Regions from separate parts of the Aeromonas sp. FDAARGOS 1415 genome, predicted to be linked through region 1. Evidence: predicted binding sites of a transcription regulator. Region 1 holds the regulator's gene; the other holds the start of a gene.
The links. Region 1 encodes sigma-54, which starts transcription at its own class of promoters, with help from an activator protein. Its sites were predicted from a motif close to TGGCACNGTTTTNGCTT; they were not measured.
Positions count from the first base shown of each region.

Region 2: flgA (flagellar basal body P-ring formation chaperone FlgA) is a predicted target of sigma-54. The motif match lies at 2,179-2,195, and genes of this name have one in related genera.

Region 1 is NZ_CP077363.1:1,739,701-1,750,494, forward strand. It holds gene I6L45_RS08250 (KpsF/GutQ family sugar-phosphate isomerase) at 129-1,124, shown strand; gene kdsC (3-deoxy-manno-octulosonate-8-phosphatase KdsC) at 1,124-1,678, shown strand; gene lptC (LPS export ABC transporter periplasmic protein LptC) at 1,675-2,235, shown strand; gene lptA (lipopolysaccharide transport periplasmic protein LptA) at 2,222-2,740, shown strand; gene lptB (LPS export ABC transporter ATP-binding protein) at 2,753-3,478, shown strand; gene I6L45_RS08275 (RNA polymerase factor sigma-54) at 3,544-4,983, shown strand; gene hpf (ribosome hibernation promoting factor) at 5,004-5,291, shown strand; gene ptsN (PTS IIA-like nitrogen regulatory protein PtsN) at 5,294-5,740, shown strand; gene rapZ (RNase adapter RapZ) at 5,781-6,647, shown strand; gene npr (PTS phosphocarrier protein NPr) at 6,667-6,939, shown strand; gene I6L45_RS08300 (transcription antiterminator) at 6,956-8,860, opposite strand; gene I6L45_RS08305 (KDGP aldolase family protein) at 8,963-9,703, opposite strand; gene I6L45_RS08310 (DgaE family pyridoxal phosphate-dependent ammonia lyase) at 9,812-10,794, opposite strand, start outside.
Region 2 is NZ_CP077363.1:4,162,509-4,173,302, reverse strand. It holds gene yfcE (phosphodiesterase) at 1-496, shown strand, start outside; gene I6L45_RS19300 (flagella synthesis protein FlgN) at 551-967, opposite strand; gene flgM (flagellar biosynthesis anti-sigma factor FlgM) at 964-1,284, opposite strand; gene flgA (flagellar basal body P-ring formation chaperone FlgA) at 1,376-1,981, opposite strand; gene I6L45_RS19285 (chemotaxis protein CheV) at 2,216-3,127, shown strand; gene I6L45_RS19280 (protein-glutamate O-methyltransferase CheR) at 3,145-3,969, shown strand; gene flgB (flagellar basal body rod protein FlgB) at 4,034-4,435, shown strand; gene flgC (flagellar basal body rod protein FlgC) at 4,432-4,851, shown strand; gene I6L45_RS19265 (flagellar hook assembly protein FlgD) at 4,942-5,679, shown strand; gene flgE (flagellar hook protein FlgE) at 5,690-6,988, shown strand; gene flgF (flagellar basal-body rod protein FlgF) at 7,135-7,881, shown strand; gene flgG (flagellar basal-body rod protein FlgG) at 7,896-8,684, shown strand; gene flgH (flagellar basal body L-ring protein FlgH) at 8,699-9,370, shown strand; gene I6L45_RS19240 (flagellar basal body P-ring protein FlgI) at 9,431-10,528, shown strand; gene flgJ (flagellar assembly peptidoglycan hydrolase FlgJ) at 10,574-10,794, shown strand, end outside.

The DNA.
Region 1 (10,794 bases):
CCCCCCAAAGGCGCGACAGTTTTATGTAACAATTTGCATCGCTGACCGGCCATTCCGCATCCGATTCGCTTATCTCGACAGACTTTTTTATAATCCCGCAGCAAATTTCGGCCCGGAGCTGTGCCTTTATGTCTGTAAAGCCTGAAAAAGTGTCTGAATTGTTCGATTTTCGTCGCAGTGCCCGAGCGGTGCTGGACATAGAAAAACAAGCCATCGATGGGCTCTACCAGTACCTTGACGAGGCCTTCGAACGGGCCTGCGAGATGGTGCTGCGCTGCGGTGGCAAGATAGTGGTCACCGGCATGGGCAAGTCGGGTCATATCGGCAACAAGATTGCCGCGACCCTGGCCAGCACGGGGACGCCCGCCTTCTTCTTGCACCCGGGCGAAGCCAGCCACGGGGATCTCGGCATGATCTCCGCGGGGGATCTCATCATCGCCATCTCCAACTCTGGCGAGAGCGACGAGATCCTTGCCCTGCTGCCGGTGCTCAAGCGCCGCGGCATCCCGCTCATCTGCATGACGGGCAACCCTGCCTCCACCATGGCGAAAGAGGCCAACGTGCACCTGTGCATCAAGGTGGAAAAAGAGGCCTGCCCGCTGGGGTTGGCTCCGACCTCCAGCACCACGGCAACCCTGGTGATGGGGGATGCGCTGGCGGTGGCTCTGCTGGAAGCCCGCGGCTTCACCGCCGACGACTTCGCGCTCTCCCATCCCGGCGGCTCTCTGGGCAAACGGCTGTTGCTGCGGGTCGGCGACCTGATGCACGCTGGTGATCTGTTGCCCAAGGTGGGGATAGATGCCACCATCAGCCAGGCGCTGCTGGAAGTGAGCCGCAAGGGGCTGGGGATGACGGCGGTGGTCGATGAACAGGGACTGCTGGCCGGCCTGTTCACCGATGGCGACCTGCGGCGGATCCTGGATCTGCAGGTGGATATTCACCACACTCCCATCAGCCGCGTCATGACGGCCAACTGTGTTACCGTAGGGCCTGAAATGATGGCGGCCGAAGCCGTCAAACTGATGGAAACCAAAAAAATCAACGGGTTGCTGGTCGTGGATGGGGAGAAACGTCCGCTGGGCGCCTTCAACATGCACGACCTGCTGAAAGCCGGAGTAATTTGATGCAAGACGTACCGACCCTCTATGGTCCGGTGACGCGCAGCCAGTTTGATCAGGCGGCGCAGATCCGTCTGCTGGTGTGCGATGTGGATGGGGTGCTCTCCAATGGCTTCATCTATATGGGCAACAACGGCGAAGAGCTGAAGACCTTCTGCACCCGCGACGGCGCGGGGATGCGGGCCCTGCTCAATGCGGGCATCGAGATCGCCATCATCACCGGGCGCAGCTCCCGCATCGTCAGCGATCGCATGAAGAGCCTCGGGGTGCAGCACCTGGTGCAGGGGGCGGATGAGAAGCTCCCCCATTTCGAGGCGTTGCTGACCACGCTGGGACTGGATGCATCGCAAGCCGCCTATATGGGGGATGACACCATCGATCTGCCGGTGATGCAGGCTTGTGGCCTGGGTATCGCCGTGGCGGATGCCCATCCTCTGGTGCGGGCGCGGGCTGACATGGTGACACGGCTGGGAGGCGGTGTCGGTGCGGTGCGCGAAGTGTGCGATCTCATCCTGCAGGCCCAGGGATTGGGGGACTATCCACCCGAGGTGTCGCGATGAACAAGCAGACGGTTTTGTTCGGCCTGCTGTTCCTGGTGGCGCTTGCCGCCTGGCAGCTGGGGGAGATTGAGCTGGCGCCCGAGCCGACTACCAAGGTAGAGAACTTCCAGCCGGACTTCACCGCCAAACATCTGGTGACCACCCGCTTCAACGAACAGGGCAAGCGGACCGAGCGGCTGGAGTCGGATTATGCGGAGTATTATCAGGTCCTCGAGCAGTCCACCTTCGACAAGCCTGTGGTTTACATGTTCGATGACAAGGGCGAGGCCGAGTGGAAGGTGACGGCCGAGACCGGGGTGCTCAACACAGACGACAATGTGATCCTGCGTGACAAAGTGCATCTGGACGGCCTGTTGCCGGCTTCTTTCATCTCCACGCTGGATACCCCTTATCTGGAGATGGACCTAGTGACGCAGGAGCTGAGAAGCAACCAGCACATCAGCATCGTGGGCCAGGAATTCCAGACCGAGGGCGTTGGCCTGAAGGGTCACCTGGAACGTAAATATTTCGAGTTACTGGATAAAGGCCATGCCACTTATTTCAATGAAAAACGTTAATCTGGCGCTCACTGCCCTGCTGCTGTGCGGCACCCTGAACGCCAAAGAGTCCGACTTCGCCGAGAAGGTCTATGTGGATGCCGTCAGGCAGGTGGCCGAGATGCAGGACAACCGCATCACCTTCAGCGAGGATGTGATCATCACCCAGGGCACCATCAAGATTAAGGCCGACAAGGTGGTGGTGATCCGCTCAGGTGAGAAGGGGGCTGAGGTCATGACGGCCTATGGCAACCCGGCCACCTTCTTCCAGGTACTGGACAACGGCAAACCGGTCAATGCCCACGGCAACAGCATTCGCTACGAGCTCAAGAATCGGCTGGTGACCATCACCGGCAACGGCCAGCTGAAACAGGAAGACAGCCAGGTCACTGGCGATCTGATCCGCTATGACATCGTGAAACAGAAGATGATCGCCGAGAGCAAGGGACCCACCCAGCGGGTCAAGACGGTGTTCCTGCCGGATCAGGTAGAGAACTTCGACAAGCCCGCCGACCAGAAGAAGTAGGAAACAGAAGCCATGGCAGTGTTAAAAGCAACGGGGTTGCAGAAGAGCTACAAGCGCCGCATGGTGGTCAGCGATGTGAGCCTGGAGGTGGGAACGGGCCAGATCGTGGGCCTGCTCGGTCCTAACGGGGCGGGCAAGACCACCTCCTTCTACATGATCGTGGGTCTGGTGCAGCGGGATGCCGGTCTCATCACCATCGACGAGCAGGACATCAGCCTGCAGCCCATGCACATCCGGGCGCGCAATGGCATCGGCTACCTGCCACAGGAGGCCTCCATCTTCCGGCGCCTCTCGGTGTTCGACAACCTGATGGGGGTCATGCAGACCCGCAAGGGGTTGAGCCGGGAAGAGCGGGAGGATAAGGTCGAACAGTTGCTGGAAGAGTTCAACATTACCCACATCCGCGATAGCCTGGGGCAGAGCCTCTCGGGCGGGGAGCGGCGCCGGGTGGAGATTGCCCGTGCGCTGGCTGCTGAGCCGCGGTTCATCCTGCTGGATGAGCCCTTCGCAGGTGTGGATCCTATTTCCGTCATTGATATCAAGAAGATCATCCAGCACCTGAAAGAACGCGGGCTGGGTGTGCTGATCACCGACCACAACGTCAGAGAGACGCTGGACGTGTGCGAGAAGGCCTACATCGTCAGCCACGGCAAGATGATTGCCGAGGGCGCCCCGGCCGACATCCTTGCCGATGAACAGGTCAAGCGCGTCTATTTGGGCGATCAATTCAGTCTATAGTAAGGGGGCACCCCTCATTTTTGTTAGGTGACCGCCTCGCTGAACATAAGGATATCCCGACGTAGATGAAGCCGACATTACAGTTGCGCCTCGGTCAGTCACTGACCATGACGCCACAATTACAACAAGCGATTCGTCTGCTCCAGCTCTCCACCCTGGAACTCCAGCAGGAAATTCAGCAAGCGCTCGACAACAACCCCTTGCTGGAGCAAGAGGAGAACGATGCGCAGGAAACCAGTGAGGCGGAGCCACACGATGCTAGTCAGCTCGACTCCAGCGATGCCATGGCACAGGACAAGATGCCGGACGAGCTCCCTGTCGACACCACCTGGGACGAGGTCTATTCGGCCGGTACGGCCCAGAGTGCAGGCCCGATCCACGACGGGGAGGAGAGCCTCTATCAGGGTGAAACCACCGAGAACCTGCAGGACTACCTGCTGTGGCAGATGCGTCTCACCCCCTTCAGCGATGTGGACGCCGCCATCGCGCTTGCCATCATCGATGCCATCGATGAATCCGGCTATCTGACCGCTTCTCTCGAGGACATTCAGGCTGCAGTCAGCAGCGAAGAGGTAGAAGTTGAACTGGATGAGATCGAAGCGGTACTCAAGCGGGTGCAGCATTTCGATCCGGTCGGCATCGCCGCCCGCTCGGTGCAGGAGTGCCTGCTTATCCAGCTCGGCCAGTATTCGCCCGAGTTGCCCTGGCTCAACGAGGCCAGGGAGGTGATCCGCGAGCACATGGACTTGCTTGGCAATCGCGACTATCGCACTCTGGCACGTAAGACCCGGCTCAAGGAGATCGACCTCAAGGAGGTGCTGGATCTCATCCAGCAGCTGGAGCCCAGGCCCGGCAACGGCATCATCCAGAGCGAATCCCAATACGTGATTCCGGATGTGTCCGTGGTCAAGAAGGGCAGCAAGTGGGTGGTGGAGCTCAACCCGGATTCGGCGCCGCGCATTCGTGTCAATGAGGCCTATGCGGCCATGGCACGCAATGCCCGCAGCAGCACGGATACCCAGTTCATCCGCTCCCACCTGCAGGAAGCCAAATGGTTCATCAAGAGTCTGGAGAGTCGCAACGACACCCTGCTCAAGGTGGCCAGCTGCATCGTCGAGCAGCAGCAGGGCTTCTTCGAGTATGGTGAAGAGGCGATGAAACCCATGGTGCTCAACGACATCGCCGAGGCGGTGGAGATGCATGAGTCGACCATCTCGCGGGTCACGACCCAGAAGTACATGCACACGCCTCGCGGCATTTTTGAACTGAAGTTTTTTTTCTCCAGTCACGTCAATACGGAGGGAGGAGGAGAGTGCTCATCGACCGCTATTCGCGCCCTGATCAAGAAGCTGGTGACGGCGGAGAACCCCGCCAAGCCGCTTAGTGATAGCAAGATCGCGGATTTGCTGGCCGAACAGGGTATTATGGTGGCGAGACGCACGATCGCAAAGTACCGTGAATCCTTGTTGATCCCGCCATCCAATCAGCGCAAACGCCTGGTTTAGGCAAACAAAAGGAAGACGTTATGCAAATTAACCTGACCGGACACCATGTCGAGATTACCGAAGCTCTGCGTGATTATGTGAACAACAAATTTGCCAAACTCGAGCGTCACTTTGACCATATCAACAACGTGCATGTGGTGTTGAGCGTCGAAAAACTGAACCAGATCGCCGAAGCCAAGCTGCACGTCAGCGGGGGTGAGGTGTTCGCCAATTCGCAGCATGCCGACATGTATGCGGCGATTGATACCCTGCTGGATAAACTGGATCGGCAGATCATCAAGCACAAAGATAAGTTAAATCAAAAATAACTATGCAACTTGAACACATACTGAGTCGGGACTGCACCAAGAGTGCGGTCCCTTGTACCAGCAAGAAACGCGCGCTCGAGATCATCAGTGAACTGGCCGCAGAGCGCCTCGGCGCCTCCCGCCAGGTCCTGTTTGAAAGCCTGCTGGCGCGGGAAAAGATGGGCAGTACCGGTATCGGTGCCGGTATTGCCATTCCCCACGGCCGGATCGACGACGCATTTGCGCCGACCGCCGTGTTGATGACCTTCTCCGAACCCATTCCTTTCGATTCGATCGACAATCAACCGGTTGACCTGCTCTTTGCATTGCTGGTGCCGGAAAGCGAGTGCAAGCAGCATCTCAAGACTCTTTCCCTGATGGCATCCAAGCTGGGTGACAAGGCCGTCTGCCGCCAATTGCGCCAGGCGACCAGCGACGAAGAACTCTATCAGATCATGACGTCGGCCTGAGGCCGGGTCTGACACAGCCACGTTGGCGTGAGGGGACAAGATGCAGTTAATAGTGGTAAGCGGCCGTTCGGGCTCCGGTAAGACGGTAGCCCTGAGGGTGCTGGAGGATCTGGGGTATTACTGCGTAGACAACCTGCCGGTCAACCTGCTGCCCCAGCTTATCGTGTCGGTGGAGAGCCAGTATGACAAGCTGGCGGTCAGCATCGACGTGCGCAACCTGCCCGCCCAGCCTGACAGGCTGGAGAGCCTGCTGAGCCAGGTCCGCAACGAGGGGCGGGTGGAGTTTTCGAGTTTCTTCTTCGATGCGGACAACACGACCCTGCTCAAGCGCTACGGCGAGAGCCGCCGTCTGCATCCCCTGTCACGGAACAAGCTGTCCCTGGACGAGGCGATCCGGGAAGAGACCCACCTGCTGGCGCCCCTCTCCTCGACCGCCGACCTGCGCATCGACACCACCAACCTCAGCATTCACGACCTCAGCGAGCTCATCAAGACCCGGGTGCTCGGCAAGAAGGAAAACGAGCTGGTGCTGGTGTTCGAGTCGTTCGGCTTCAAGTACGGCATCCCCAAGGATGCGGACTTCGTGTTTGATGCCCGCTTCCTGCCCAATCCCCACTGGATCCCGGAGCTCAAGCCCTTCACCGGCCAGGACGAGCCTGTGGCCAACTACCTCTCGAGCCAGCCGGATGTCATGCTGTTCATCCAGCAGATCGAGAACATGCTGGCGACCTGGCTGCCCCACCTGGAGCGCAACAACCGCAGCTATGTGACGGTCGGGATCGGTTGTACCGGTGGCCAGCACAGATCGGTGTTCATCGCAGAGCGGCTGGCCAGCGCATTCCGGCTGCTTGGCAAGAACGTGCAGATCCGCCACCGCACGCTGGACAAGCGGTCCACTCAGGCCTGACAGACCACAGGATGCTCAGATGACAGTTTCCGCCTCGGTAGAAGTCAAAAACAAGCTAGGCATCCACGCCAGACCGGCCATGATGCTGTTCGAGCTGGTGCAGGGGTTCGATGCCCACGTGCTGCTGCGCAACGAGGAAGGGGTCGAGGCCGACGCGGACAGCGTGATCGGCCTGCTGATGCTGGACTCCGCCCAAGGCAAGCAGGTGGAGGTGCAGGTGGAGGGCCCCGAAGAGGTGGAGGCCCTGGCCGCCGTGGTGGCGCTGTTTACCTCGGGTTTCAACGAGGAGTAAGCGGCCCCGCCTCGCCTCAGGAGGCGCAACGCGCCAGCGCCTTGAAGGTGGCAAAGTCCCGACAAGCCAGCAGGTTCCTGCTGGCTTTTTCGTTCATCAGCGCCAGAAACAGGTCGTAGAGCCCCATCGCCTCCTCATAGTCGGCCTTGGCGATGGCCAGCACGAAGATGAGGGTAGCGGTCTCGCCATTGCTCCAGTCGATCCCCTGGGGTGCCAGTACGGTATAGACCAGGGTACGGTGCGCCAGCAGACCGAGGGAGTGAGGCAGGGCGATGCCTTCCCCCAGCATGGTGGAGACGATGCGCTCCCGCTCGAGCAGGGATCCCCGAAAGCCGCTCTCCACCAGGTCCTCGCGCTCCAGCTGGGAGCAGATGCGGGCAAACAGCTCGTCCTGAGTGATCGGCTCCCTGACCACCATGAAGTGCTCGGCATCGAAATACTTGTCGAGCAGATAGGGGCGGGTGCGATCGATGAGCACCAGCTTGCCGAGCTGCTCCAGCTGATACTGGGTCGGGAAGGGGGCTACCTGCACCACGGGGACGTTCTTCTCGCTCACCTTGACGGTGCTGATGACAAAGTCCTGCTCGACCCGCGCCAGCCCTTCATAATCCCGTACCGACTCCAGTGTCATCAGCTGAAGTTGGGGGTACTCCCGCCGGATGCGCGCCTCCAGTACCCGGAAGGTGGCATTGCCCGCGTCGCACAGCAGCAGCGCCTGGGGGCGCCGGGCGTAACCGATGTCGTAGTGGCGCTCAAGCCCGACCCCGATGTGGATCACCAGGTAGCCGATTTCATGGTGGGTCAGCCGGTACGGGGTCTGCCTGATCCACTCCGAGATGGCGGCCAGGGTGATGTCGTAGGCAAGGGGGTAGTACTGCTTGATGTGGTCCGCCAGCGGGTTGTGGCTGCCGATCTGGTACTTGACCCGCAGCAGCATGGCGCTGATATGGGTCTGCAGATCGGCCCGCAGCTGAGGATCGCCGCGAAGGTCATAGGGGTAGTGCTGGTGGATGTAGGCCAGCAGGTGCTCCGTCAGCTGCTTGCTCTCGGCGGCCATGGACGGTCCGAGCTGGGGGGTGTCGGCCGTGAGACGGGCCTGGATCTGGATGGCGAGGCAGGCGATCTCCTCCTCCCCCGGTGGCGTCAGGGTGGGCAGGGCGGCATAGATATCGCGGGCCACTGCCGCCAGAGGCGGGGTGATGTCGTCGCTGGCAAACTGGATCAGTTCATGGCCGGAAGCTTGCCGAAGCAGGGCGACGGCGCAGTAGACGGTGACTTGCTGCAGGCTCTCGTCGGCGAGGCGCAGCTGATGTCGGCTGAGCTGTTCGTGAATGTGATTGCCCACTACCTCCAGCGTCTTGCTGGGGCAGAGGGTAGGCAGCAGGCTCTGGAGCGGATGCTGTTGCAACAGTTCCTGACAGAGCAGCTGGGTGAGGCAGGCGCGGATCGCCGTCTCGTTTCCCTGAATGCGCATCCCGAGCCTCGGCTTGCTGTCGATGGCGAGCCCGAAGTGAGCGAGCCGCTCCCGCACCTCAGCCATGTCTCCCTGCAGTGCCGCCCTGCTCAGGTACCAGGTGTCCGCCAACTCGTCGAGCTTGATCCCCTGTTCCGCCGTCAGCAGCAGGATCTGCAGGTGCAGCACCCGCTCGCGGCTGGTGCGGGGCAGGGCGCTCTCCTGCCCCTGTGCCGCCAGCAAGGCGTCGAACAGCCCCTGATTGTAGATCTTGAGCTGGTAGCCGCTGCCACGCTGGTGGATCAGATGGGCGCCCTGGGTGGTGATGAGCTCGTTCAGGGTCGCCACGTCGGTGCGCACGGTGCGGGTGGAGACATTGAGGCGGCGGGCCAGCTCCTCCTGAGGCAAGGGCTCGGCGTGGAGCAGGACCAGCAGTTGGTGGAGCCTGGGGTGGGGCAGCTTGATCATGGGGGAAAAGGGGACTCCTGTCGCGCACTGTGGGTCGATGTTAACAAGGGGGTCAATGACAAGCCAGGCACCGGTCAGTGATCGGACCGGTGCCCCTGGCTATCAGGCCAGCAGCCCCTTCACCATGGTGAGCAGGGTGCGCACGTCCTCGGGCCGGGTCTGACCGCTTGCGCTATCGATGATGGAGCTGTAGACGTGGGGGATCACCTTCTCGACCCCGGCATCCAGCGCGATCCGCACTATCTCCTCGAAGTTGTCCAGATCGATGCCGCCAGTGGGCTCCAGCCAGAAGCCGTGGCGGGCGCAGGCCTCGGCCACAGTCTGATACTCGGCGCGGCAGGCCAGCCCGCCCATGGGGAAGAACTTGACCGAGTTGCCGCCCATGTCCTTGAGCAGGGCGATGGCGGTGTCGATGGGCACTATGCCGTCCGGCTGCTGGCTGCTCAGGGGACCGGTGGAGATCTTCACCATGCCCGGCGTGCCGGTGGGGGAGATCAAGCCGTTCACCAGGGTGGCAGACTGACCGAGCAGCGCCCGGCTGGCACCGACGCCGGTGAACACCTGGTTGACGTGTTGGGGCTGCAGCTGGCGGGCCAGCTCGGCCACCATGGCGGACTGGCGCGGATCACCTGCTCCCAACCCGATGGAGAGGGCGTTGTCGATGAGCGCCGCATACTCCTTCATGTCGGCGACGGCGACAGGGACATCCGGGTAGTTCTTGGAGAGCACGCCGACCAGCACGTGGCCCTCGGCGGCTTCATAAATCTCGACGGCATTCTCTCTGGAGCCAGCCAGCACGTTGAGGCAGACCCGATCGCGGTAGTAATTGGGCGTAAGAGACATAAGGAGTTCTCCTGGATTAGAGGTGGCTGTCGACGACGGCATGCTGTGTGAAACCCGGTAACGCGTTGAGGCAAATCTGATCGCGGTAGTAATTGGGAGTCAGTGACATCAGTTGTTCTCCTGAACGAGGTGGGCAATGGCGGCATGGATCTGATCTAGCTGGGGGACGGTAACGCTGCGCACGTCGATCTCGATGTGGCCCTCGTTGGCCTTGTAGCCGCGACAGTAGATGGCCGGCGTGCCCTGCTGCAGGCGGGCAACGACCTGCATCGTGGTCATGCCGATCTGCTGGTGGTCGAAGGCGATGTCGGTGCGGGCGATGTCACGCCCAGCGCTGTCCCATACCACCCTGGCGGTGACGCCGGGCAACTGGTTGAGGCCTTCGATGAAGGGGGTCATCTTGGCGACCATGTCGGCGCCGCTCTCCTTCTCTTTGGCCAGGTAGCGCTCGATGGCGTGAGTCAGGCCGAGGATCCCCTCCTTGCCTACCTTCATGGCGCGCCCGATGCCGTTGCCCTGCTGCTTGACCCACGCCACATACTGGCGTTTGCCGAGCACCAGCCCGCTGGTGGGCCCCTCGATGGCCTTGGCCCCGCTATAGATGACGAGATCCGCTCCCTGGTTGTAGTAGAGGTGCAGATCCTCCTCCGCCGCCGCATCGACGATGAGCGGGAGCCCGTGGACCCTGGCTACCTCGGCCGCCTCGGTCACCGACAGAATGCTCTTCTGCACGCAGTGGTGGGACTTGATATAGAGGATGGCGGCGGTATTGGCATTGATGGCGGCGGCCAGCTGGGCGGCAGAGCACTCGTTGGCATAGCCTGCCTCCACCACCTTGCCACCCCCCAGGCTGACCATGGTGCCGACGGGGGCGCCAAAGTTCACATTGTGCCCCTTGGGCAGCACGATCTCGCTTGGTACCCCGTGGTCATGGGCGTGTAACTGCTCGAGGCGGTAGGGGTCGCCGCGCACTATCATGGCGGCCACCGACTGGGCGATGCCGGCGCTGGCGCAGGATACCACCACCGCATCCTCGGCCCCCAGCAGGCCGGCGATGTAGGCGCCGGTCTTGTCGATCAAGTCTTTGACCT
Region 2 (10,794 bases), 1.9 Mb from region 1:
GGAGCAGGTGCTGGCGCAACTGGCCCCCTGGCAGCCGGATCACTACCTGCTGCTCGGGGATTTGCTCAACCACGGACCACGCAATCCGGTGCCGGCGGGCTATGCGCCTGCCGACGTGGCGGCGCGACTCAACGAGCTGGCGCCCGGGATCATGGCGGTGCGGGGCAACTGCGACTCCGAGGTGGACCAGATGCTGCTCGACTTCCCCATCACCGCCCCCTACAACCAGTTGCTGGTGGACGGGCGGCGCTGGTTCGTCAGCCACGGCCACCTCTATAAACCGGATGCCGTGCCCCTGCCTGCAGGCAGCCTCTTCATCAGCGGCCACACCCATCTGCCGGTATTGCAGCGAGAAGGGGATCTGGTGTTGATGAACCCGGGGTCCATCTGCTTTCCGAGGGGGGAGTGGGCGGCGAGCTACGGCCGTTACGAGGCTGGTGTCATGAGCATCCACGCCTGCCAGGACGGGGCCGCCCTGATGCGGCTGGTGCTCTGATGGCGTGACGTCGGGAAAGAGGGGATAAACCGGCCTTGCAGGGAGGAGGGGATCTTAGGCTTTGATCCCCAGGGAGCGAGTGCCGGAGCGGGTGTTGCCCTTGGCATCGTAGGTCAGGGAGTTGCTGTCTCTGAGCTTGCTGAGAAAGCTGGCCAGCCTGCGATTGGAGATGATGCTGAGCTCGAGCAGTCGGCCATTGAGGTCGTTCTGCTCCTGGCAGGCGCTCAGCTTGGCTTGCAGGGTCTGCAGTTCGCTGGGGAAGGCGTCGAGCTGTTGCTGGAGATCAGGCAGCTCCGCCAGGGTCTTGTCCAGCGTCTCGATGGCCGCCAGCAGCTGCTGCTTGCGATCGGCCAGGGCCGGCAAGGCGAGGGCTCGGTGTGCCTTGAGCAGATCAAACTCCTCCGCCAGCAAACCCTGCATCTGGGAGAGGTTGTCGTCCTGGGCGCGCAGCAGCGAAGGCAGGTCCATCATCCCAGTCGCTTGTCCAGCTCGGCTTCGAAGCTGAACATCTTCCGGGCCACGGCTTCGCTGTTGACCTTGTACTCCCCGCTGGCCACGGCCTTCTTCAGGCTCTCGACGCGGCTCTCGTTACCGGTGGAGGCGGTGTTGAGGGTCTTCTGCATCTGTTGCAATTGCTGCGCCTCGCTGGTCAAGGAGACTGAGTCGCTCTTGACGGTTGTCGCGCGGTTGCCCTCGCTCGAGGTCGCGGACTTGGTGGCTACACCCTGACTGGTCCCGTTGTTTTGCAACCGGCTGTTAGCCAAGTTGTTGATATTGTTAATAGCCATACGGTTTACCTTCGTCTGCTTTGCTGTTCGCTTACCTGTATATCGGTGACGGCGGTCAGAACTTTAGAAAAAAATTGCGGCTGTCGTACTGTCAGAACGTGACGATCACGGACCCCACGGCACTGACCTGACCCTGCACCGCTCTGCCCGAGCGAATGTTGACAAGCCGGATCATGTCTCCGAAGCTGCCATCTTGCAAGGCACGGGCCATGGTTTTGATCTGCATGCTGCTGTTTTCGGCCACCAGGGTCACCTGATCCCCCTTGCAGACCACGCAGACCTGGGTGAGGCGAATGGGTTGGCCGGGCTTGAGCTCACGTTTGCTGCGCACCCCGATGAGGGCGGTCGGATCGGTCAGATAGTCGCCCCGGATCAGGGTCTGATCCTGATAGGCCAGGGTCAGCATGGACTCGCTCAGTATGTCGCCCTTGGCGACCGGGGCCGCGACCGTGACATAGGGCTTCTGGATGCTGACCCGCACCGGCAGGTAGAGATCCCAGGGCTTTTCCCCTTCGCACTTCAGATATACGGTGGTGTTGCGGCGCACCTCCATCCTGGCCGGCAGGGAGATGGTGAGCGCGTCCTCGCAGCGCGTCAGGGGGAGGCGCTCGTCAATGGTACCGGCCTTTACCTCGGCCTGGGCGTCGAGGGGCATATCCAGCTGGCCCAGCACGAACTCCTGCGCCTGCTCCTGCAGGTAGTCGGTGACCTCGGATGCCACGGCGTGAGACAGGCTGCAAAACGGCAGTAAGATGAGGAAAAGTCTATTAATCATTTCTGCTTACCGGTCGATAAGTTATTCACGTCTACCACCGTAGTTAACTATGCTTGCACCAGAATTCGGTTGTGGAAACAACGATGGCCTGCTGCAAGCCAATGTGCATGGATAATAACATGCACGATCAGTGCCAAGCATTTTTAGGGAGTGTTTATGGCGAGTATTCTGGACTCGGTCAACCAGCGAACCCAGTTAGTGGGACAAAACCGGCTGGAGTTGCTGCTGTTTCGTCTCAACGGACGTCAAAGATTTGGCATCAACGTATTCAAGGTACGTGAGGTGCTGCAGTGCCCTCCCTTGACCGTCATGCCCAAGCTCAACTCCTGCATTCGCGGTGTGGCCCACATTCGCGGCCAGACCATCTCGGTGATCGATCTCAGCATGGCGATGGGCAAGCGTCCCATCCAGGACCTCTCCAAGTGCTTCATCATCATCTCCGAGTACAACCGATCCATTCAGGGCTTCCTGGTCCATTCGGTGGAGCGCATCATCAACATGAACTGGGAGTCCATCCTGCCGCCCCCCAAGGGCGCGGGTCGCATCAACTACATGACGGCGGTGACCGAAGTGGATGGCGAGCTGGTGGAGATCCTGGACGTGGAGCGCATCCTCAACGAGATCTCGCCGGTCTCCACCGAGGTGAGCTCGGAGATCGTGGAGGCGAGCGTGGAGCGCAATCCCCACGGCCGCCCAGTGCTGGTGGCGGACGACTCCTCGGTGGCGCGCAAGCAGGTGCAGCGGGCGCTGGAGGCGATCGGGGTGCAGTGCGTGCTGGCCAAGGATGGACGGGAGGCGCTCAACATGCTGCTGGAGATGGCCAAACAGGGGCCCATCAAGGATCAGCTCGCCCTAGTCATCTCCGACATCGAGATGCCTGAGATGGACGGCTACACCTTCACGGCGGAGATCCGCAACAATCCCGCACTCAAGGATTTGCATGTTATCCTGCATACCTCCCTGAGTGGGGTATTCAATCAGGCTATGGTGCAGAAGGTTGGTGCTAACGACTTCATCGCCAAGTTCCAGCCTGATGAACTGGCCAAGGCCGTACAAGGCGCCCTCTAATCAAGAAGAACAACTGCATGAAGACAATTTCGGACGACTTATACAGGCAATTCAGCAATTTTCTGGCGCAACAGAGCGGCATAGTGCTGGGTGACAACAAACAGTATCTGGTCAAGAGTCGCCTGTCGCCCTTGATGACTCAGTTTGGTATCGAGAGTCTGTCTGAACTGGTCACCCGGGCGATGAGCGTGCGCGAGCGGGAACTCAAGATGGCGGTGGTCGATGCCATGACCACCAACGAAACCCTGTGGTTTCGCGACAGCTACCCGTTCCAGCTGCTGAGCGACAAGATATTCCCGGAGCTCGGCAAGAGCGGTCGCCCCATCAAGATCTGGTCGGCGGCTTCCTCGTCCGGGCAGGAGCCTTACTCTATCGCCATGACGGCGCTGGAACAGCAGGTCAAGCGGCCGGGCACCCTGCCGGGCGGAGTGCAGATCGTGGGGACCGATATCTCCACCACCATGCTCAACCAGTGCAAGGAGGGGGTCTACGACAGCCTGGCGCTGGCGCGCGGTCTCTCCCCCGAGCGCAAGCGGCTCTTCTTCGAGCCTTGTGGCGACAACAAGATGCGGGTCTCGGAACGTGTCAGAAAATTGACCAGCTTCCGTCCCCTGAACCTGCTGGAGAGCTACAGCCTGCTCGGCAAGTTTGACATCATCTTCTGTCGCAACGTGCTCATCTACTTTGCACCCGAGGTGAAGTCCAAGATCCTCAACCAGTTTGCCGGCAGCCTCAATCCTGGCGGCTATCTGATGCTGGGGGCCTCGGAGTCCCTGGCCGGTCTCACCGACAAGTTCGAGATGATCCGCTGCAACCCCGGTATCGTCTACAAAGTCAAATAACCCCTCCTTCAAGTCCCTCTTTGGCACACCTCTTGCTAAACATTCGTGAAGCAGGAGGTGTGCTATGGCAATTTCGTTCGACAAGGCATTCGGTGTTCACCAGTACACGCTGAGCGTGCGCGCCAAGCGTGCGGAGGTGTTGTCCAGCAACATCGCCAACGCGGATACGCCGGGTTTCAAGGCCCGTGACATCGACTTCTCCCAGGCGTTGCAGGATGCCCAGAGCCGGCAAGGGTTCGGGCTGAGCACCACCAGCGAGAAACACTTCGCCTTGCAGATGGATGCGTCCGGGTCGACCCAGTACCGCAACCCCCTGCAACCGGATACCGGTGATGGCAATACGGTGGACGTGCAGCAGGAGCGCAGCGAATTTCTGCGCAACAGCCTCGAATACCAGGCCTCCCTCGAATTCATGAACGGCAAGATAAGCGGCCTGCTCAAGGCACTGAAAGGAGAGCAAGGATGAGTTTGTTCAAGGTCTTTGACATTGCAGGCTCCGCCATGAGCGCGCAGTCCGTCCGCCTCAACACGGTGGCGAGCAACATGGCCAACGCAGACAGCGTCAGCTCCAGCGTGGAAAAAACTTACCATGCCAGGCGGCCAGTCTTTGCCGCCCAGCTGGATCAGGCCATGTCCGACAAGCAGGCCTCGGTCGGGGTGGATGTGAAGGGGATCGTCGAGAGCGATGCCCCCCTGCTCAAGGAGTACAACCCGAACCACCCGATGGCGGACAAGGACGGCTTCATCTTCAAGCCCAACGTCAACATGGTGGAGGAGATGGCGGACATGATCGCCGCCTCCCGCAGTTACCAGACCAACGTCCAGGTTGCCGATGCGGCGAAGAAGATGCTGCAACAGACCCTCGGCCTCGGCAAATCCTGATAGAGGTGGACCCAGATGACAGAGACCCATGACAGCCAGGCCGGCAGCGGCAAGCGACCGGACCGGCAAGCCCTAGAGGGGGACGCATAAGTGGCAGATACCTATGACAGCCTGCTGGGTGTCAACCGGACGACGTCGGCCCAGACCAGCACGGCCAGCACCAGCACCCAGAAGAAGGAGCTGGATCAGGAGTCCTTCCTGAAGCTGCTGACCATGCAGCTCTCCTATCAGGACCCGTTCAAGCCGGTGGACAACGCCCAGATGCTCTCCCAGATGACGTCCATGTCGACGTCACAGGGGATCAGCAGCCTCTCCACCCAGATGGAGAGTCTCAACAGCCTGATGACCTCCAGCCAGGCGCTGCAGGCGTCGGCCCTGGTGGGCCAGAACGTGCTCATCCCCTCCAACACCGGCTATGTGGAGAAGGGGGGCACCCTCTCCGGCGTCATCGCCACCGGTGACGGCGGCAGCAACATCAAGGTGACGGTGAAGGACGAGAGCGGTCAGGTGATCAAGGAGTTCTCCATCGAGGGGGACCAGAAAGGCAACGTTGCCTTCACGTGGGATGGCCTCGACAAGTCGGGCAATGCGGCCAAGAGCGGGAAGTATTCGATAGAAGCCCACGCCACCGTGGACGGCAAGTCGGAAAGCGTCCCCGCCCTGACCTACGCCAAGGTGGAGAGCGTTACCCTGGGCACCAGCTCCAACCCCAGTACCCTCAAGCTCAAGGGGCTGGGCGGCATCTATCTGACCGATGTATTGGAAATTGGCGGGACGACCGGCAACACGACGACCAAGTCGGCTTCGACCTCTAACGCAGTGATCTAAGGAGAAAGACATGTCATTCAACAATGCCCTCAGCGGCATCAATGCGGCTCAAAAAGACCTGAACGTCACCGCGAACAACATTGCCAACGTCAACACCACCGGCTTCAAGGAGTCCCGTGCCGAGTTCGCTGACGTCTACGCCAACTCCATCTTCGTCAACGCCAAGACCCAGGTGGGTAATGGTGTGGCGACCGGCGCCGTGGCTCAGCAGTTCCACCAGGGGGCGCTGCAATTCACCAACAACGCGCTGGACCTCGCCATCCAGGGCAACGGCTTCTTCGTGACCTCGGACGGTCTGTCCAACCTGGATCGCACCTACACCCGTTCCGGTGCCTTCAAGCTCAATGAAAACAGCTACATGGTCAGCAACTCCGGCGGTTACCTGCAGGGGTACGAGATCAACTCTGACGGCACGCCGAAGGCGGTGAGCATCAACGCGACCAAGCCCATCCAGATCCCTGATAAGGCTGGCGAGCCGGCTAAAACCTCGTTGGTGGAGTCGAGTTTCAACCTGCCATCGTCAGCTACACCGATTGATGTGACAGCAACGCCGCTTGATACCACCAACTCTAAGACTTATTCCTCTTCTACCTCGGTGGTCATATATGACTCACTGGGCGAGCCACATACCATCACCCAGTATTTTGTGAAAAAAGGGGATAACCAAACACCTCCAGTAGCATTGAATCCCCCTACTTGGGAGATGCATCTGTATGAGGGGACAACTCCTATTACACCAGGTGGCACACCCGCTACTCTGACGTTTGGATCTGACGGCAAGTTAACCAGCACATTGCCTGATCCCATCGTTACCGATACGTTGGGTACACCTGGCGCAGGTGTCATCACAAATGGTGCTGATCCGACCCAGAAGTTTGAGTACCGATTGGGTACCGTCACTCAATATTCTTCGCCGTTCGAAGTCAACAAATTGACCCAGGACGGTTCCACCGTCGGCCGGTTGACCAAGGTGGAGATTGGGGAGGATGGCATCGTCTCGGCGACCTACAGCAATGCCAGCACTGTCAAGGTGGCCATGGTGGCCATGGCGAAGTTTGCCAATGCCCAGGGTCTCACCCAGGTCGGCGACACCTCCTGGCGCCAGTCCCTGCTCTCCGGTGATGCCCTGCCGGGCACCCCGAACTCCGGCACCTTCGGTTCCATCAAGTCGTCGGCCCTGGAGCAGTCCAACGTGGACCTCACCACCGAGCTGGTGGATCTCATCACCGCACAGCGCAACTTCCAGGCCAACTCCCGTTCTCTGGAAGTGAACAGCTCCCTGCAGCAGAGCATACTGCAGATCCGCTAAGCTTTCTGGCGGTTGCAAGGGGCGCTTCGGCGCCCCTTGTCGTCTGCGGCAGGCGTATTTTCCTCCTCCATGTCGTCGCTCTTCTCTCTTCTTGGCATTCTACTTGCAGTTCTCCCGCGAGAGTCATCTGTTTGACGGAGGATCCCATGGATCACCTGCTTTACATCGCCATGTCCGGGGCCAAGGAGAACATGAACAGCCTGGCTGTGCGTGGCAACAACCTGGCCAACGCCAACACCATCGGCTTCAAGTCTGACTTCGAGCAGGCGCGCAGCATGCAGGCGTTTGGCGAAGGGCTGCCCACGCGGGTGTTCGCCATGACCGAGCGGCCGGGTCAGAACCTGCAGCACGGCATGCTGCAGACCACGGGCCGGGATCTTGACGTCGCCGTCGATGGGCCGGGCTGGATAGCGGTGCAGGATTCCAACGGCGGCGAAGCCTACACCCGCATGGGCAACCTCCAGCTCAATGCCACCGGCAACCTGCAGACCTCCACCGGTCTGAACGTAGTGGACGACGGCGGTCAGCCCATCGTGCTGCCGCTGCCCATGGAGAAGATCGAGATCAATCGGGATGGCACCATCAGCGGTCGCCCCGAGGGAGCTGCCGCCAACCTGCCGGAGGATTTCCAGCGCATCAAGCTGGTCAACCCGGCGGGGGATGCGGTTGAGAAGGGTCAGGATGGCCTGTTTCGCCGCAAGGATGGCCAAAAGGAAGCCGCTTCTGCCGAGGTGGGCCTGATCGCCGGTTCCCTTGAGGGGAGCAACGTCAACGTGGTCGACGAGATGACCAACCTTATTCGCCTGCAACGTCAGTTTGAAACTCAGGTCAAGATCATGAAGACCGCCGAGGAGAACGACGAGGCCCAAACCCAGCTGCTGCGTATCAGCTAATCAAGGAGCACACCATGAATCCTGCACTCTGGATCAGCAAGACCGGCCTCGATGCCCAGCAGACCAACATCTCGGTCACCTCGAACAACCTGGCGAACGCCAGCACCGTGGGCTACAAGAAGGCGCGAGCCATCTTCGAGGATCTGCTCTACCAGAACGTCAACCAGCCCGGTGGCCGCTCCTCGGCGGACACCGAACTGCCCTCCGGCCTGATGCTGGGGGCGGGGGCCAAGGTGGTCGCCACCCAGAAGAACCACAGCCAGGGCAACGTCCAGACCACGGACAACTCCCTGGACCTGATGATCAGCGGCCGCGGCTACTTCGAAATCCAGCTGCCGGACGGCAGCGCGGCCTACACCCGCAACGGCCAGTTCACCCTGAACGATGAGGGCACCATCGTCACCCCGGGCAACGGCTATCCGCTGCAGCCGGAGATCCAGATCCCCGAGAACGCCCAGAGCGTGACCGTGGGGGAGGATGGCCAGGTGTCGGTGCAGCTCAAGGGGGACGGCCAGTCCCAGGTGGTGGGCCAGATCAACACCACGGACTTCGTCAACCCGACCGGCTTGCAGCCCATGGGGGAGAACCTCTTCGTCGAGACCCAGTCCAGCGGCGCCCCCATCCAGGGAACCGCCGGTGCGGACGGGCTCGGGGTCATCAAACAGGGGATGCTGGAGACCTCCAACGTCAACGTGACCGAGGAGCTGGTGAACCTCATCCAGGCCCAGCGGGTGTACGAGATGAACTCCAAGGTCATCTCTGCGGTGGACTCGATGATGTCCTTCCTTACCCAGCGCACCTGATCAGGAGAGTCATGATGAAAGCCATCTGGATGCTGAGCCTGCTGACGCTGGCAGGCTGTACCAGTACCCTCAACACCCCGAGACCCGACGATCCCGAGTTCGCCCCCGTGTACGGCGAGTCGGAGCCGGTGTCGGTGCGCCCGACCGGGGCCATCTTCCAGCCCGAGCAGGTCAACGGTATCTACTCGGACATCAAAGCGCACCGGGTGGGTGACATCATCACCATCCAGTTGGCGGAGTCGACCTCGGCGTCGAAAAAGGCCAACACCCAGAGCGGCAAGGACAACAAGCTGGCGCTCGACCCCGTCACCCTGGGGGGCGTGCCGGTCACGGCGGGGCCCTACGATCTGTCGGCCTCCATCGGCCAGAACAGTGCGTTCAAGGGGCAGGCCAAGGCGGATCAGAGCAACAGCCTGCAGGGCAACATCTCGGTCAGCGTGGTCAAGGTGCTGCCGAACGGCAACCTGCTGGTACGCGGCGAGAAGTGGATCATGCTCAACAACGGCAACGAGTACATCCGCATCACCGGCCTGGTGCGTCCGGAGGACGTCAGCTCCGAGAACAGCGTGTCATCCCAGAAGGTGGCGAATGCGCGCATTCATTACGGTGGGACCGGCGATCTGGCCAACACCCAGGAACAGGGCTGGCTCACCAGCTTCTTCAATGGCCCCTGGTGGCCCATCTAAGCGTCAGGTGCCCGGACAACCCGTTTGCTCCGGGCCACAGTGGTTTTGTTAGGAGATGTCATGAACCGATTCCGTCTGCTTGCCCTGCTGTGCTGCCTGTTGCCGCTCGGGCTGGCGCACGCATCCCGCATCAAGGATCTCGCCTCGGTGGAAGGGGTGCGCAGCAACCAGCTGATCGGTTACGGTCTGGTGGTGGGTCTGCCCGGCACGGGTGAGAAGAACAACGCCTTCACCGAGCAGACCTTCAGGACCATGCTCAACAACTTCGGCATCAAGGTGCCGGACAACATCAAGCCCAAGATCAAGGACGTGGCGCCGGTGGCCATCCATGCGGACCTGCCTCCCTTCTCCAAGCCGGGCCAGACCATAGACGTCACCGTCTCCGCCATCGGCGAGGCGAAGAGCCTGCGGGGCGGCACCCTGCTGCAGACCTTTCTCAAGGGGCTGGACGGCCGCGTCTATGCGGTGGCCCAGGGCAGCCTGGTGGTCGGCGGTCTGGGGGCCGAGGGGGCGGACGGATCCAAGGTGGTGATCAACACCCCGACCGTGGGACGCATCGCCAACGGGGCGACCGTGGAGCGGGAGGTGCCTAACTCCTTCAGCCAGGGGGACACCATCACCTTCAACCTGAACCGGCCGGACTTCACCACCGCCCGTCGGGTGGCTGACGTGGTCAACGATCTGGTGGGGCCCAACACCGCCCAGGCGCAGGATGCCACCTCCATCAAGGTGTTCGCGCCGCGGGATCCGGCCCAGCGGGTCTCCTACCTCTCCACCATCGAGAACCTGGAGGTGGATCCGGCGAGCGAGTCCGCCAAGATCATCGTCAATTCCCGTACCGGCACCATCGTCATCGGCAGCGAGGTGAGGTTGCGCCCGGCCGCCATCAGCCACGGCGGCCTGACGGTCACCATTGCCGAGAACCAGCAGGTTTCCCAGCCCAATCCGCTGGCGGGCGGGCAGACGGCGGTCACCAACAACTCCACCATCAACGTGCAGCAGGATCCGGGGCGGATGTTCAAGTTCGATACCGGTGCGACCCTGGACGATCTGGTGCGGGCGGTAAACCAGGTGGGGGTGGCCCCGGGCGACCTGATGGCGATCCTGGAGGCGCTGCAGCAGGCGGGCGCGATCCAGGGGCAGCTGGTCATTCTGTAGTTTCTTGAGCGGCAAGCGGTTGCCACGGGCGGCAAAGAGGTAGTTATGGCAGAGTTCGACACCCAGAGCGGTATCAATCTTGGCATGGTGCAGGACGTCCAGAACCTGGACAAGCTGCGGCGCATGAGCCAGAGCCAGAGCAAGGAAGGGCAGCAGGGGGCACTGATGGCGGCTGCTCGCCAGTTCGAGTCCATCTTCACCCAGACTCTGTTCAAGGGGATGCGCCAGGCCAACTCGGTGCTGACCGAGGGGAACCCGATGAACAG